Regions from separate parts of the Nosocomiicoccus massiliensis genome, predicted to be linked through region 2. Evidence: riboswitches for the same ligand, from Rfam matches in the RefSeq annotation. Region 2 holds a riboswitch; each other region holds the start of a gene.

Region 1 (5,940 bases), 230 kb from region 2:
AATAATTGACGTTTTTAGATCATTTCCTTTAGCAAGTTCAGATGCGATACACGCTGCGAACGTATCCCCTGTACCGTGTGTACGATTTGTATCGATACGTGTGCCGCGCATCCAAAACTCTTCATCTTTTAAACTGACGAAGTCTTCAGCATATGAATCATCACGGTGTCCGCCTTTAATAATGACGTTTTCTGCCCCTAGTGCTTTTAAGTAATTCGCCGCTTCAACCATATCTTCTCCAGATTGAATCGTTAAGCCTGTTAACACTTCCGCTTCTGGAATGTTCGGTGTAATGACCGTTGCAAGTGGTACTAATTCTGACTTTATTGAGTCGATTGCGCCGTCTTCGAGTAATTTATGACCACCTTTTGCTATCATCACGGGATCTAATATGTACGGTCCAAAATCGACTCTTTTTAAGTTTTCTACAACACATTTTACATGTGCCTCACTTGCGAGCATACCTGTTTTACACGCACCGATTTTAAAATCATCTGCGAGAGAATCAAATTGTGCATCAATAAACTCTGTCGGTACATAATACGCGTCTTGTACGCCTTTTGTGTTTTGTGCAGTGAGTGCGACGACAATGTTCATTCCAAATACGTTACGCGCTTGAAATGTTTTTAAATCTGCTTGAATTCCTGCGCCACCTCCAGAGTCTGAACCTGCGATTGTAACTGCTTGTGGTGTTGAGTTAATCATCTAATTGTCCTCCAAAATATAATCTATTTTTTGTTTTAAACCACTTACTTTTTCTGCAACGTTTTCTGCTAACATAATTTCAGAAACAATAGCTGCACCTTTTACTCCTGTGTCTTTTAATACGTCTATGTTTTCTTCTTTAAGACCACCGATCCCAACAGATGGCACGTTCGTATGTTGAATGACCTCGACTAACGCTTCTTTCGACTGAACAATCGTTTCTTTTGTGTTTGTATCAAAGAATGCCCCGACGCCGAAATAATCTGCGCCACCTCTCTCTGCTTCTATCGCTCGAGTGGTTGTTTTTACAGTGACACCGAGTATTTTATCGTCACCTATAATTTGTCGAGTAATATGTACAGGTAACTCATCATCCCCGATATGAACCCCCGCAGCGTCAACTGCTAAAGCAATATCTACACGGTCATTAATAATAAGTGGCACGTTATATTTGTCCGTCACTTCTTTTACTTTAACGGCGAGATTATAAAACGCGTTTGTCGTTAACTCTTTTTCTCGTAGTTGTACGATCGTGACCCCATTTTTGCACGCTTCTTCAATGATCGATAAAAACTCATCATCGCTATAATCATAGCGTCCTGTCACTAAATATAAACTTAAATCGAATGTCATACGTATTCTCCTTTAACTTCTTTCGTCCAATCTGTATCTTTTAATAGAGATAACTCGTTTAATAAATGAAATCTAAATTCGTTAAGACCACGACTTTTCTCTGCTGCGACTTCACCGCAAATGTTAAAATAACTGACTCCGTTAATACATGCGTCTACAGGATGAAGACCACTACCTAAATTCGCAGCTATAAGCGCACCGACCGTGTCTCCAGTTCCAGTAAATTGACCGTTATATTCGACGCCATTCGATAGTTTTACTACATGATCTTTACTGACGATAATATCGACTGGACCTGTCGCTAAGAAGACTGTGTTTTCATGCTCTAGTGTTTTATCTTTTAACGCGTCGATTAATTCCTCTAAACGGTCCGCTTTCGTATCCTCTTCACCAGCATCTACCCCTCGGCCATGGCTCTTCAGTTTACAAAAAGCACGCATTTCAGACATATTGCCTTTTACTACTGCCGGCTTAAGATCAACAAGTGCGTCACCAATACTATTTCTAAACTGACTGACGCCGTATCCGACTAAATCAACAACGACTCGCTTTTTATGAGAATTCGCACGCTTCGCTGCATGTACTAAATGTGTCGCTTCATTGTGTGGTAGGCGCGCTAAGTTAATAAACAATGCGTCTACGGCTTGAATTACTTCATCTTGTTCTTCGATATGAGCGGCCATAATCGGTTTTGCACCGACATAGAGTAAACTGTTTGCGATCATTTCTATAGAAATCTGATTCGTAATACAGTTCACGAGCGGGCTCGATTGAAGCGGAAACCCCGGTTTAAAATCAAACAAAAAAAGCACTCCTTAATTATTTTCATAATTTCGGAGTGCTCAAAGAAGCCCTAAACATTTGTTACCTACGCCAGCATTATCTGTACAGGTTCAATGGGTATAATCTCAGCCACAAAAGTAGCACCCCGAAATGTCTATATTATTTTCTTTAGTATAACACATCAGTCGTCATTCATTGGATAATTTTGTCAATCGAATGCGGTATTTTCTTTAATATTAAGTTCACACCAGAGTTATTGATGTGCGTTGTAGATACTAAGTTCCCGTATAATTTCATAGTATCTAACACACCAGCTTTAGAGATTACCGAAAACTCGGGGTATGTAATCTTTATACCGCCAAGCTCGTCGACTTGTAGAATCCCCTTTTCAATAAGCGTCTTCACTAAAGGTGAAGCGTTGTTTTCATCGGCTAAATTTTCGCCACTTAAGTTTGGACCGACCGCACTCACCATAACGTCTGCTGAATAACTACCATCTTCAGAGTTGATAACAAACTCGTCATCATAACTAATATCTTTTACTCCCGATACGTAAGTTAATTGTCCTGCTTCAATTAGTTCTACGATTTTTTCAGCTGTCATTTTCGGAAATGGTCCCGTTAATTGGCCGTGCGTCCCTTTTATATGCTTAATGTAGTACTTTTTATCCTCTATGGACAAATGATTCCACACTTCTCGAAGTACTTCTGACATTGCTTCAGCGATTTGTTGAACTACACCGAGCGTATCTAAATGTTCGAGTTGATATGTGAGAGAATCGAGGACCGGCATGTCATTGAGCTCTGTTAAAAGATGAAAATCTATACCTTGCTTCTTCGTTTCTTCTTTAAATATATCGACGATTGTTTGAATCGTGATGTCTCTATTTTGTTTTAGCGCTTCTACGTCGATATCGACTTCCGCTTCATTTCCTCTAATGAAGGGCACTGTGCCACTTCGTGACGTCACTAAAATATCGTTTTTATAGTTATTGTGATGTAAATACATAATAATATCGAGTGACGTTAAGTTTGTCCCAATCACTCCGACAGATTTCGCGTTTAATAACACCTCACTATTGCGTTCTATCGGAAACGGTGTTGCGATATATTTGTCAATTTCTTTTAAATTATAAATATCCGTTTGAGGCAACTGACCGATACATAAGTGTACGATATCGACTTCGTATTTTTCATCTGCATGTATGATATACGTCTTTTCTATTACATCGATATCATCGACGACTGTCGGTACGAACGTCACTCGGCTATCTTTTACATACTCTGAAAACACGTCTTTAGAATACTCACCAAATTCTGGTCGCGTAATAAATTCGTGCTTTAATAAGTCCGGATTATTTTTCTTTAAATATTTGACGTATTCTTTTTTATCGTCCCACGGTGCGAGCGTCATCTTTTTTAGTCGCTGGTTGAGTAATAATGCGTCATCATCTGGCCCAAATGGATATCCAGTCCCTGCAGCATTTGAATCATCGAACATATAAATTTCCATATCAGGATTATCGATATGGTCAATATAATAGCGAAGTGTTCCGATGCCGGCCATGCCTGCACCGACAATTGCGATTTTCATATACAACCTCATTTCTAACTGTTTCATTACACATACCCGTTTCTCATAATAAAAACTCCTGTCTAGAATGATGTGCTACCCAAAAGTTGGACACTAAAATCCAACTTTAGGGGTGTTTTTGTATGAAGTATAAAAAACATAGCTTTGAATTTAAGGTAAAAGTAGTTAATGAACTACAAAAACCCACCTGAAATTCGTTGGTATAAGTCGCATGGCGAGCAGTATCATGCAAAATTTATGCTTCATAACAATAATGGTGAGGAATCCACATTAATTCTAGGCTCATCTAACTTTACAAGACGTAACTTGAAAGACTTAAACTTAGAAACAGACCTTATTGTGAAGTCAAATTCGGACAGCGAAGAAATGATTGCTATGAACGAATACTACAATAGACTTTGGAACAACGAAGATGGTATTTACACGCTCGATTATGAAGAAGAAAGAGAAGATAGTGTTATGAAAACAATTCTCTACAGAATTCAAGAAAGGCTAGGTCTTTCCACATTTTAGGGATAGTTATCTTACATAGTTCTTTTTATTAATATGCTCATGCTAAATAGATATAGAATCACTAGACAATCTAAGTTCATTAAAAATAACACTTGTAAATACAGATACACGTAGTAATCACGAGAGTATACTAAAAACAAACACGTATATCGCAAAATAGGAATAAACTTCCTATGTTTATCCCTATTTTTATTTAGCAATATTAATAGTTTTCGATATAATTACACTGAATCAATTAGATTAAGGAGAAAATGCTAATGAGATTTCTATTGATGTTATGTTTACTAACATTAACTCTTTCTGCTTGTAGCCAATCACAAGAAAATCCTGAAGAGATTGTCGTTGAGCGAAAGAATAGTTCAGAACAAGACAAACAAGTAATAGACAAAAAGAAAGATAAAGATAATGAGAGCAATAAAAAAGCAGATATGAAAAAAGATACTAAGGATAAGTCAAAAGAGAAACAGTCTTATGAAAATCTAACTGTTAATGACATCGTTGCAATGGCGCTTAAAGAAGATTCAATCAGCGACATTAGTATAACTGCTGATGATTTGTTATCTGGCTCTTTTGAACATAGCGCACCTAGTTTTACTTCAGTTGAACAAATAGACCGTTTACTATTAAGTCCCATGGATTATCATATTTCCCCTGGCTTGACTAAAAATCAAAAAATTTATTCAGTATCTCCACCAAAAACAAACGCACAATCTATAATAATTATAGATGAAGAAACAAATGAAATTGTCATAACAGGAACTCAACAAACTTTGTCTTATGCAGAATTCAGAGAAATAGGATATGTGTTTAATATTAAAGATTTATTTGACAAATACTACGATGATGATTTAGAAAAGATATCACAAAAAATTGTTTTAACTGATGAAATGACTTACGAAGATTACTCAAAAGAAGATATCATCGCTCTAGCGTGGCTGACATATTTTTACAATGATGAAACAATAGATTCGATTCCAGTAGATCCGACAACGCCTTACCTCACATATAGTGATATGAGTAATAAGCCACTAAATCCCTATAATATAGATAGTACTGTCGCGCTACAGGAAGGAACGATAACTATTCAGGCTAAAATACTCGCTGATGGACAAGTGACTTTTGTCGATAACAAAGATGGTACATTTACTTATTATAACGTGCCTGCACATTTTCAAGATCAAAGATGGCTAGATGATGATAATTACTCACTCAACGAATCTAAGAGAATTATTAATGAGGCCAAAGTTGTACCTATCCTTAAAGTTCCTTACGACATCTTACGGTACTACAGCAATATCGTAACACCATCAGAGTATTGATTTTTACATTTTCTATAATTATGTAAATAAAAAAATACGGTAAATGATTCAAGAATCATTTACCGTATTTTTGTTTTATTCGTCCTCTGTATGAGTAAAATATCTCTCCTTATAAGAATCCGATTTGGATAATGAATAATACCGCAAACACATATATTAAAGGATGAACTTCTTTACCTCTACCTGCAACGAGTTTGAGTAACGGATATGTGATAAATCCGAGCGCGATTCCCGTTGCGATACTTGCCGTAAATGGCATCGTTAAAACGATAATAAACGTTGGGAATGCGTCATCAAAACGCGACCAATTGACTTTCGCTAATCCCGTCATCATAAAGCTACCAACGATTATAAGTGCTGGTGCTGTAATTGCAGATAACGCTGAAATAGATTC
Region 2 (5,940 bases):
CACCATTATTTAACGTAAGCTTTGTTCCATCTAACTTTACAGGTTCACTGTTTAGTTCTAATCGAATGCCGTTTTTATCCATCTCTTCTTTAATCGGTTCACTAAACTCTTCTTCTATTGTGCTGTATACTCTTTCGTTATGTTGGAGAATGGTTACTTCAAGTCCACGCTTACGTAACTGTTCAGACACTTCAAGACCAACAAATCCTGTACCGATTACAACTGCATGCTTAACGTCATTTTCAGTAATATATTGTTCGATGAGATCTAAATGATGTAAGTGCTGAAGTACAAATGATTGTGGTGCGTGTTTTACTGCTTCTATTTCATTTGCTTGTGCACCAGGAGATACTATTAATTTGTCGTATGGATCGTCAAATGTGTCTCCTGTTTTTAAATTTTTCACTGTAACATAATTTTCCTTATCGTTTACTGAAATGACTTCATGTTCAGTATGCACATCGATGCCTTGATTTTTTAATTGTTCAGGAGTACGCGCGATTAAATCAGATCTCTCGCTCACTTCACGAGATAAATAATACGGCAAACCACAGTTTGCGAAACTTACATATGGGTTTTTATCGTATACAACGATTTCGCTCGTTGTATTGAGTCGTCTAAATTGACTTGCCACCGTCATTCCACCTGATAATCCACCGATTATGACAAGTTTCATATATTACACTCCTTCAGTAAAGTAAAATAGTGCAATTGTTCCGTTCCCAGTATGTGAAATAATCGTTGGACCGATACTAGAAATTTGAACGTTCGTTAAATCCGTCTCTTTTAAAATTAGATTTTTTAACGCTTCTGCATCTTTTAAGTTGTCAGCATGAGTAATGTGTACTTCAGTCGCTGCACCTTCTTCTTTCATAAGTTCAACCATACGTTTTAAAACGCGTTTCACTCCGCGATACTTTTCAATCGGTACGAGTTTTCCGTCTTCTACATGGAGAAGAGGGCGAATGTTTAAAAGGCTACCTAAAAATGCTTGCCCTTTAGAGAGACGACCACCTTTAGCGAGGTAATCTAAATCAGATACTGTAAATAAATGACGAATGTGTGCTTTATCTCTTTCGATATTTTTAATAACTTCTTCTTTAGATAAACCGTCATTTACATATTTTGCAGCGCGTTCAACGAGTAGTCCGTAACCGTAACTTGCACTTAACGAGTCGATGACAGTAATATCAACGTCGTCACGCTCTTCTAAAATCATATCGCGCGCGATGTTCGCACTTTGATACGTTCCAGATAATTGACTTGAAAACGATAAATAAATAATCGTCGAGTCTTCTTTTAAAGCTTCATTAAAATAGTTATATAACTCATCTGGGTTTGCTTGACTCGTCAGTGGACGAATGCCATCATCGACTGCTTTTGATACTTCTTCACTTGAAATTTCGTATTTGTCGAGATACTCTTTACCGTCGACGTTGATTGTTAGTGGTATAAAAAATAACTGATGTTCTTTAGCGAAATCTAAACTGATGTCTGAACAGCTATCTACTAATAATTTCATATTATAACTCCTTATATTCAATATTTAAGTTAAAGTAATCATTTAAATATCGACCGACACCGTCGTTGTTGTTATCAAACGGCGTGACGTCTTTAGCGATATCTTTTAATTCATCGATTGCGTTTTTCATAGCGACACCATGACTGACGTACTCGATCATTTGAAGATCGTTGTCTTCATCTCCAAATGCGATTGTACGAGACTCATCTAAGTTTAAAGCATCTAATACATATTTGATACCTGTCGCTTTTGAGACACCTTTTTTGATAATCTCGATGATCGCAAGTTGTGGTGCCCACTGCCTATGTGCAAGTGTTTCAGCATACACATTATCAAATGCGTGACGAATATAATCGATGCGGTCTTCAGTTGTTTTAATGAGAAGTGACGTTGCTTCTTCTGGCATATTATCACGTAAGTCACCTGCGACTTTTTTAGGGTCTCCCATATAAAACTCATCCATTAAGACGCTGTCGTGATATTGGAAGTATAAATCATCACGAACTTCTGCGACAATGTTTTTAATGTCGTATTTATCGATATGTACGACGATATCCTCGATAACATCTTGAGGTAATGTTTCTTGTAATGTTTTAAATTCAAAATCTAATGGGTGGTGCACGAATGCACCGTTAAAGTTAACGATTGGTGTGTTTAATCGTAACTCTTTATAGTAAGGAACTGACGCACGATACGGTCGCCCCGTAGTAATCATGACGTAGTGTCCTTGTCTTTTTAATTCTTGAACGACACGATTTGTATAGTCTCCAATTGTATTTTCATCAGTGAGTAACGTGCCGTCTAAATCTAAACATATAAGATACGGTTTCATGAAAATCATCCTTTCGACTACTTTAATAATAGCATTATTATTCACTAGTTGTTTAATATTTGTTATATTGAATATACGATAATATATGCGAGGTGACAGAATATGGATAAAGCAATGGAAGAAAGCATGCTCGGTGCGTTAGAAAACGTTATTGACCCAGAGCTCGGTATAGATATTGTAAACTTAGGTTTAGTTTACGGTGTGTTTTTAGATGAAGATGGTAATGCGGGTGTTGAAATGACACTTACGTCAATGGGGTGCCCGATGGGTCCAGAGATTGTACAAATGGTTGAAGAATCATTATTAGAATTACCGGAAGTTAAAAACGTGAACGTTCAAATTGTTTGGAATCCACCTTGGACAAAAGATAATATGTCACGTTATGCGAAGATCGCTTTAGGTGTATCATAATATTTAAGCGCTCAACATTATGTTGAGCGCTTTTTAATTTCTAAAAGAGAGTTGATAGGAAAGTGTGTTTACAATATACTATTAATTGCTATGAATCATAAGGGGTGCATAATTGCTGAGATTATACCCTTGAACCTGTTGAGGTAATTCTCGCGAAGGAATATGATACGCGATTGATTCATAAGTAAACTTTTAGGAAGTGTATTTATGACAAGATCTAATGACAAGCTCGTCGTAATGATGGAAATTGCGATATTAGCTGCATTAAGTATGGGAATCGACTGGATCGATTCTGCATTCAAAATTGGGCCGTACAGCTTTAGTTTTTCAATGGTACCAATTTTAATTCTTGCGATTAGACGTGGAGTCGGCGCAGGGGTGCTCGGAGGTTTAATCTGGGCGATTTTACAAATTGTAACAGGAGATGCGGCAGGGAACTACATACATCCGGTACAATTTATTTTAGAATATCCACTCGCATTCGGTATTCTCGGAGTTGCTGGAGTGGCATCTAAGTATAGAAACTTAGTATCAATTGTTGCATTTTCATTTTTAGCGATTCTGTTACGTTACACGATGCACTTTTTTGCAGGGTGGATTTTCTGGGGGATTTACGCACCAGAAGGCCAACCAGCTTGGTTATATAGCTTAATTGCTAATGGTACAACGTTCTTAATTAATACGACAGTATGTATAGCAATTGTTATTATTTTATACTCAGTCGCAAAGCGATTATTTGTACCAGAAGAAAGATAAAAAATACCAGTCGAACTTAAAAAGTTCGGCTGGTTTTTTATTTTAACGTAAATTAGATTTACATGAACGACTTTTATTTTTCGTTGACGTTTAGATTCTTTTTGTTCATGAAATGATTAAGATGTTTACATAAAGTCATTTTGCGTGAACGCGTGCTTCATCTTGTTAACGAATAGGTAAAATGCATGAACGAAATAGAGTTCTCGTTAACAGAAAAACGAATTGCGGGTCAAGTCTTAAATATTGTGTAAAATAAAAAATCTCTCTGTTATTCTTTAGCTTCCACGAACGCGCTCACTTTTCTATTTGTTTCTTTATAGGCTTCATTCGCATCAAGAAGAAGTGCGCCAATTAAACGAAATGCAGACTCGATATTTGGAAATACTCTAACAACGCGCTCACGACGTCTTAACTCACTATTTAGTCGTTCGAGTGCGTTTGTACTTTTTAAAAACTTTTGTCTAGCCGCTGGACACATTAAACATTGAATCGCATCGTCAAATCCACTTTCTAAAATTTCTACCGCGTGATTAAATCTTGGATCCTCTGATACAAAGTCTAAAAACTTCTCTTTTGCTTCTCGTGCATGTTGGGGTGTTGTCGTATGAAAAATCTCTCTCAATAATTGACGCGCAACAGTTGAACCTTTTTTAGGCATTACATTCGTAATGTTTCTTAAGAAATGGACTGTGCATCTTTGCCAAGGTGTGCCCGGAAACTCTTCTTGAATCGCCTGCTTTAAACCTTGATGTGAATCTGAAGTAATGAGTTCTGGTTGTGTTAATCCACGATTTTTTAAGTCACGTAAAAAGTGTCCCCAGTGATTCTTACTCTCAGCATCATCCACTTTAAACCCAAGTACTTCACGATGACCATCTACACCAATACCGAGCGCAATATACACAGCTTTAGAGACGATTCTATGATTCTCACGTACTTTAATATACATCGCATCTACTGATACATATTTAAATATATTGTGTGTTAATGAACGCTCCGCGAAGTCTTGGATTTCTGGATTTAATCGTTTCATCACGTTAGATACGAATGATTTCGAGACACTTTCTCCGACTAGTTCTTCCACAATTTTAGTGACTTTACGCGTAGACACACCGCTGACTACCATTTCAATCAAAGAAAGCACGAGCGCCTGGTCCTTTCTTTGCCACTTCTCAAATACCTGTGGTGAAAACTCTCCGGAACGTGTTCGTGGGACTTCGAGTTCAATTTTTCCAACTAACGTTGTGAACCCTCGGCGATAACTGCCATTACGATAGTCTTTTCGACTACTGTTTCTTTCATATGAGCCAATACCCATGTATTCATCTCGTTCTTCTTGCATCACTTGATTTAACACTAAAGTTAGAAGACCCTTAGTCATTTCATTAAGGTTACTTCCAGAGATATCCTCTAGAATTTTTTTCATATCTACTGTAAAATTAAGTTGAGTCATTTGTATTCTCTCCCTGTTAATTTTTGTTGGTAACTAAATTATAACAGAGAATGCGATGGCTCTTTTTTCTATTTTACACAATTATATGGACGTAACTGAATTGCGTTAAATTAAATGTGCTAACGGGGTCTTCAGCACATCTCCGACCTATCTTCAGATGAAAAACCTCGTGAATTTTGATTTGCGTAAAATTAATTGCATGGTCGTTTACGTAATTACGTGTTGTGTAAAATTGTTTTTCATCTTTTAACTTAAATTCGATTTGCGTTAAACGAGCCTCTGTTTCATTAACACAAATCGCGTAATTGTCAAACTAATCGAGTGGTCGTTTACACAAAAGCATTTTGCGTTAAATTAAGCAATCACTCGTTTACGATAACACGATAAATTGGTACATAATCGCAAATATACCTGCTGCGAAGCAGTAGTAACTGAAATATATGAGGCGACCACTCGTTAATGCACCTTCTAGTAATTTAAACCCGATATACGTCGCGATTATTGTAACGACGAATGATGCAAGGTAAGGAACGAGTAGTGTGTCGAGCATCGGATCAGTCGCGATATCTGAAATCGATAATATTGCCGTACCAAGTGACACTGGTATATATAGTAAGAATACAAATCTTAATGCGTTTTTCTTCTCAAGTCCAACTGCCATCGAACCGACGAGTGTCGCACCGCTTCGGCTAATTCCTGGAATTAACGCCACACATTGTGAGAGACCGACGATGATGGAATCTTTAACAGTTAATTCACCGTCACGTTTAACACCTGATTTATTTTTTATAAACCATAGAGCAGTCCCTGTAACGAGAAGCATTAACCCTACAAAACCAATCGATACATTATCTCCAATAACATCTTTTAGTAAAAATCCTAAAACTCCAACAGGTATTGTTGCGATAATTAAGTAAATAACATATTTAAAATCCGTCGTTGCTTCTATATCTCTATCTTTTTTAA
Region 3 (5,940 bases), 520 kb from region 2:
CAAGACGTATACCTACTATAAAAAGGTCTACTCCGCAGAGCTGCATCATGACATTTATCTGCGAAATCGTGCGAACTGTGGCCGCCGTCCCAAATGGGTGGAAACGGAGCGATTCACTGAATGGGCGGATCGAAAAATGCTTGAAGACAAATGGTCTCCAGATACAGTGGTTAATAAAGCCATGGACCTGTTTGATCCGGCGATCATTCCAAGTACTTCAACCCTCTACAATTGGATCGACAGTGGCATCATGCGCACCAAGAATATCGACTTACTCGAAAAGGTTGGACGGAAACCGCGGTCTACCAAAGGTCGAGTGCGACGAAATGTAAAAGTTTTGGGTACCTCAATCGAAGAACGGCCAAAATCCGTAGAGAATCGCCAAGAATTTGGTCATTGGGAAATTGATACCGTCATTGGAAAAATTGATGCCGATGAACCTGTTCTATTGACGCTCGTAGAGCGAAAGACACGCTTTGAGAAAATTTTCAAAATTGCGGGTCAGAGAGCTGATGCGGTAGACCAAACTCTGCAGAGCTTTATACAGTCCTTAAAAGGATTGGACAGTCAGATTTTTAAAACAGTCACTTCGGATAACGGAAGTGAGTTCGCCAACCTATCCCATCTGTCTGAAGAAACCGATGTGTATTTTTGCCATCCTTTTGCTTCTTTTGAACGTGGAACGAGTGAGAATCAACATAAGATTATCCGGCGTTTCTTGCCGAAACATCAGTCTCTTAAAGAAGTAAGCGACCGCCAGGTCCAGCGGATTCAACAATGGATGAACGATTATCCAAGAAGAATTCTGGACTATAAAACACCCCACCAGGCTTTTGTGCAAGAGTTGAAGCAATTGGATTTAGAACTGGCTGCTTAATCTTTTGCTTGACCTGGGGCCCTTATGGGCATGACTTGCCCTGTGTGTTGTTTGAAGTTGAACGCAAACATCCACCACACATCCCGCTTTGCGGATATCTTGCCCATACCCACGTCAAGCAAAAGACTGTAAGAAAGCGTACAATATAACTTTGTGAAATTTACTGAAATAACTATTTTCAAGTGGCTAACTTAAACTTGAAATTTAAGTTTTTAATCATACGTCTCAATTTAAGAAGGATTTAAAATATTTAAAAGAAAATAAAAGTAAGATTTTTACGGTAATACTTGCTGGCTTTGTTATTTCAATAAACTGGGGTATGTACGTATACGGAGTAAATTCTGGCCACGCAGTTGAAGTGAGTATCGGATTTTACTTAACACCGTTAATTACGATAATATTAGCATTTTTATTTTTAAGAGATCGTTATAAGTTAGTAGAGTGGGTAGCCATTGGAATTACAGTGATTGGCATTATGTATATGATCATAAAACTCGGTACTGTACCATATATTGCGTTTATTATTGGATTATCATTTTCATTTTATAGTTTAATTAAATCATCATTAAGTATACACGCACTTAGCAGTATTACGCTAGAAACACTAGCATTATTACCATTTGCAATTGCCGGCTTAATCTATATGCATGTGAATTACGGCTTAACAATAGGTATGAACCCGTCAACGTACTGGTTACTATTATCAGGAGCTGTGACAAGCGTGCCACTCGTATTATTCAGTGCGAGTGCAAAACAAGTGCCGTTATCATTAATGGCATTTTTACTCTATATCGATCCAACGCTAATATTTATTCTAGGTATATTTATATTTAAAGAACCTTTTAGTATGGACGAATTTATCGGGTTCATATTTATATGGATTGCGATGATACTGTACATTTACACGAAATACAATGAAGGTAAAATCGCACAACGTGCATATGATTCTGGTCAATATAAGCGTCGAAAAGAAGAACTATATGACTAACATGAGATATGTATCATATCATTTAAAAGATGAAGAGCTTCGGAAGCTCGAGGTTTTTCATCTTTTTTATTGTTTAATATCGTAGTAAATGTCAGTAGTATTATTAATTTTACACAAATTGAAATTGTGTAAACGACTGAGTTATTATGTGAACAATTAGATGATTTGCGTTAACGAAAAGATAACTGTGTTTACACAAAAGAGCATTATATAAAATTAAATAATTTATATGAACGATAAAGCAATTTGCATAAACGAATTTTCGATACGTTAACGTAAAAAGGATAGTGAGTACTTGTTCGTATCCTACAATACATATAACTTCCTATAATATATGTTATGTAAACTTTATATGTAAAAACAAATACGTATCCAAATATAGCTTATATAAGGATACGTATTGTCGTGTTCATTGATTTAAGTATTCCATGACTTGGTCCATATCTTTATCGCCGCGTCCGGATATTGTTACGACGAGTATTTCGTCTTGATTCATCGTTGGTGCTAGTTTTAATGCATGTGCGACGGCATGTGAGCTTTCTAAAGCAGGAATAATTCCTTCTGTTTTAGATAGTACTTGGAGTGCGTTTAATGCTTCTTCATCTGTTGCGTATTCGTATGAAACACGTCCAATGTCATGATAATAACAATGTTCAGGTCCAGCTCCTGGATAATCTAATCCAGCGGATATACTGTATGCATCATCATCAGTTAAATACATTTTAGTACCATGTAATATATTTACTTTTCCTTTATTTATGGCCATTGAGTGTTGATTCGTTTCAAATCCCTTACCAGCAGCTTCTACACCATATAATTTTACCGTTTCATCTAGGATAAATGGATGCATCGTACCAATTGCGTTTGATCCGCCACCGATACATGCAACAATCGCATTTGGTAGTCGGTTTTCTTTTTCTAATATTTGAGTTTTAATTTCACGACCGATAACGCTTTGGAAGTCTCTGACAATTGTTGGGAATGGATCTGGACCTAATGCACTTCCGAGTAAGTAATGTGTGTCATCGACGTTTTTTACGTAATATTCAAGTGCAGCGTCTACTGCTTCAGTTAACGTACGATTCCCCTCTTCAACAGCGACAACTTTTGCACCAAGAAGTTCCATTCTAAAGACGTTTAATCGTTGTCTACGCATATCTTCAGCACCCATAAAGATTACGATTTCCATATCGAACATCGCTGCGACAGTTGCACTTGCAACTCCGTGTTGTCCAGCACCTGTTTCAGCAACGAGTCGTTTTTTACCCATTCGTTGTGCAATTAACGCTTGCCCAATCGCATTGTTAATTTTATGAGCACCTGTATGGTTTAAGTCTTCACGCTTTAAATAAATTTTAGCGCCGCCAAGTGTTCTCGTTAAATTTTCAGCGTATGTCAGTGGTGTTTCACGACTTGAGTATTCTTTTAAATAATAATTAAATTCCTCTTGGAATGATTCATCATGTTTTAATTCGTTGTACACTTCTTTTAATTCTGTCATAGCCGCTTTTAATTCTTCAGGTACAAATGCACCGCCATATTCTCCAAAAAATCCATTGTTATCTGCTTCAGTTTGAATTTTATTTATTGTGTTAATATTCATTATTATAATCTCCTTATTTTTAATATTATTTAGATTTATCACGATGACGCCATCGCTTAAATTTAAACTCACAATAATTATTTAATAACACTGTCATCACTCTCCTTATAAAAAAACGCGCAATTTGAATCCTAAAAAAGGACGCAAAATGCGCGGTGCCACCTATATTAACAGTAAAACTGTTCACTCATTCAATCAAAAAAGCACCACGTAATAATATTCGTAAGGACGATATTATTTCGCGGTGCCACCTTAATTGCTTTTCTTATCAATATTTAGTTAAACATTATTCGCCCAATTCAAAATAGCATTGTACATGTTCGCATCTACCACATGTTTTCTGACTGCTACAACAACTACTTTTACTTTTACGAATAAGTAATTATTATATTAAACGCTCTATTTTAAATTGTCAATAATTTTTCATCTTTTTATATTTATAAGACAAAATGTAAAAAGTATAGTATACTTCGGTTGTAATCAAATATTAAGCACATGGGGAGCTTCGGCTGAGAAAGATAAGACCTGACCCACAACCTGATCTAGGTAATGCTAGCGTAGGTGTTGTGTATATGCATGCTTATTTTGCATGTGTTTATTTCACAAGCCTCCTCTAACGGAGCTTTTTTTGTGCAAATAAAAGGAGAATTATTTTATGAAGTTTAGTGAGAAAGCTCGCGAATTATCAAAGAAATTCTGGGATGGTAGCCACACGCATCCGTTCGTAACAGGGTTAGCTGACGGTACGTTAAGCGATGAATCATTTAGATATTATCTAATACAAGATGGCTATTACTTAATCCACTTCTCTCGCCTATTTGGTGAAATTGCAGATCGCGCAGAAGATAAAGAAATTAAAGATATTATGACGCGTAACAGAGAAGATTTAGAAGCAGGAGAAATCGCTGTTCGTGAAGATTTCTTTAAAGATCAAAATATTTCGGATGAAGAATTTGACAACACAGAAGTTGCGCCGACAGCTGATCACTACATCGCTCATATGTATAGACAAATTGTAGAGTCTGAAGACTACATTGGCGTTGCGGTTGCGGGGATGTTACCTTGCCCTTGGTTATACCAAGATATCGGTGCTGAATTAGTGAAACATAAGTCTCCAGTACCGATCTACCAAAGCTGGATCGATACGTACGTGACAGACGAGTTCAACAACTTAACAGAAAGACATATCGATCTTTGCGACAAATTATACGATAAAGCAAACGACGACCAAAAAGAAAGAATGTTAAACGCATTTTATATGAGTGTCAGATTCGAGTACTTATTCTTTGATATGTCATATAAACAAGAAGAATGGGTGCAACTTTAATTGTCGACAAAGAAACTGACAATCATTTCAATATGTATAGCATTAAACACTGTATTATCTTCAGTGATTAGAATCGAAGGTATGGCACCTATGTCAACAGTATTTAACATTATATTTGCCACATTTGGTACATTTTATGTCACTCTAATCGCACTCGTCACAGCAATTTTAAGAATGTTTATCTTTAACATTCCGCCACTTGCTATAACAGGCGCTTTATTTGGTGCGATTTTAGCCGGATTATGTTACAAATTCACAAAATCCATATTTGGAGCATGGTTCGGGGAATTCGTTGGAACAGGAATCATCGGATCGATTGTATCCGTACCTATTATGCAATTCTTTATGGACCTAGACTCAAATGCAGTTTGGTTCTTATATACGCCGAGATTCGTCGGCGCGACAATCATTGGTGGAATTATCGCAGTACTGATCTACTCTAGACTTAAACACTCAAGAGTATTTAAGGACATACAAAATTTATTCGATAAAGAATCAACCACATCGAAATGAATATAAAAGAGAAGCACATCAGATTATTATTAACATCTGTGCTTCTCTTTTTCATTATTTTCTAACTTTATCGATTAATTTTTGAGCATTTAAAACGATCGGTTTAAATACTTTTGTAAATGTACCAGGTAGTTCTTCGATATAAGCATTGTAACCTTGTTTAAACTTAAATACACCGTAATCACTTGCGCCTTCATGGAAATTTCCTGTGATTCCGAACATATTAAAGCGCTCAAGTCCGAGTTCTTTTGCTTTTTTGATCATTTCCCACGTCACAAAGTTCGTGCCTAGATACTGTGAGTGCTCTGGATAACTACCACTATATAGATATACCATCTCATTATTATTGTAGTAATACATACCGACAGATAAATCGATTAAACCACCATATTTATCACGATGTGTGATTGCTTCATTTAATCGTTTTTCTCTACTTTTCACTAGGTTTTTCTTTTCATTTAAGCGGCGTTTTTCACCATTTGATTTATTCTCTTTATTTTCTAATGCTTCAATTTCTTGAGATAATTCATCAAACTCTTTCTCTAGAGACTCTATATATTCGTTTAAATCAATTTGAGACATGACGATATATGATTTATCTTTTAAATTTCTCAACTGTGCTTTTATACGAT

Evidence for each region. A riboswitch is a leader RNA that binds a small molecule or an ion and turns the genes downstream of it on or off. The one in region 2 is predicted to bind thiamine pyrophosphate.
Region 1: linked by a shared signal. The riboswitch ahead of CJ229_RS07175 (hydroxyethylthiazole kinase) and the one ahead of thiT (energy-coupled thiamine transporter ThiT) in region 2 are both predicted to bind thiamine pyrophosphate.
Region 3: linked by a shared signal. The riboswitch ahead of tenA (thiaminase II) and the one ahead of thiT (energy-coupled thiamine transporter ThiT) in region 2 are both predicted to bind thiamine pyrophosphate.

What each region holds. Positions count from the first base shown of each region.
Region 1 is NZ_CP136964.1:1,364,445-1,370,384, reverse strand. Features, by position in the region: gene thiD (bifunctional hydroxymethylpyrimidine kinase/phosphomethylpyrimidine kinase) at 1-705, opposite strand, end outside; gene thiE (thiamine phosphate synthase) at 706-1,338, opposite strand; gene CJ229_RS07175 (hydroxyethylthiazole kinase) at 1,335-2,141, opposite strand; TPP riboswitch at 2,185-2,279, opposite strand; gene CJ229_RS07170 (FAD/NAD(P)-binding protein) at 2,314-3,714, opposite strand; gene CJ229_RS07165 (phospholipase D-like domain-containing protein) at 3,883-4,227, shown strand; gene CJ229_RS07160 (hypothetical protein) at 4,485-5,546, shown strand; gene CJ229_RS07155 (NCS2 family permease) at 5,656-5,940, opposite strand, start outside.
Region 2 is NZ_CP136964.1:1,599,406-1,605,345, forward strand. Features, by position in the region: gene CJ229_RS08385 (CoA-disulfide reductase) at 1-676, opposite strand, end outside; gene CJ229_RS08390 (DegV family protein) at 680-1,522, opposite strand; gene CJ229_RS08395 (Cof-type HAD-IIB family hydrolase) at 1,524-2,354, opposite strand; gene CJ229_RS08400 (metal-sulfur cluster assembly factor) at 2,457-2,765, shown strand; TPP riboswitch at 2,856-2,943, shown strand; gene thiT (energy-coupled thiamine transporter ThiT) at 2,973-3,521, shown strand; gene CJ229_RS08410 (IS256 family transposase) at 3,790-4,974, opposite strand; gene CJ229_RS08415 (undecaprenyl-diphosphate phosphatase) at 5,345-5,940, opposite strand, start outside.
Region 3 is NZ_CP136964.1:435,050-440,989, forward strand. Features, by position in the region: gene CJ229_RS02255 (IS30 family transposase) at 1-877, shown strand, start outside; partial or broken gene rarD (EamA family transporter RarD) at 1,110-1,865, shown strand; gene trpB (tryptophan synthase subunit beta) at 2,275-3,453, opposite strand; TPP riboswitch at 3,955-4,050, shown strand; gene tenA (thiaminase II) at 4,124-4,795, shown strand; gene thiW (energy coupling factor transporter S component ThiW) at 4,796-5,308, shown strand; gene CJ229_RS02280 (peptidoglycan bridge formation glycyltransferase FemA/FemB family protein) at 5,363-5,940, opposite strand, start outside.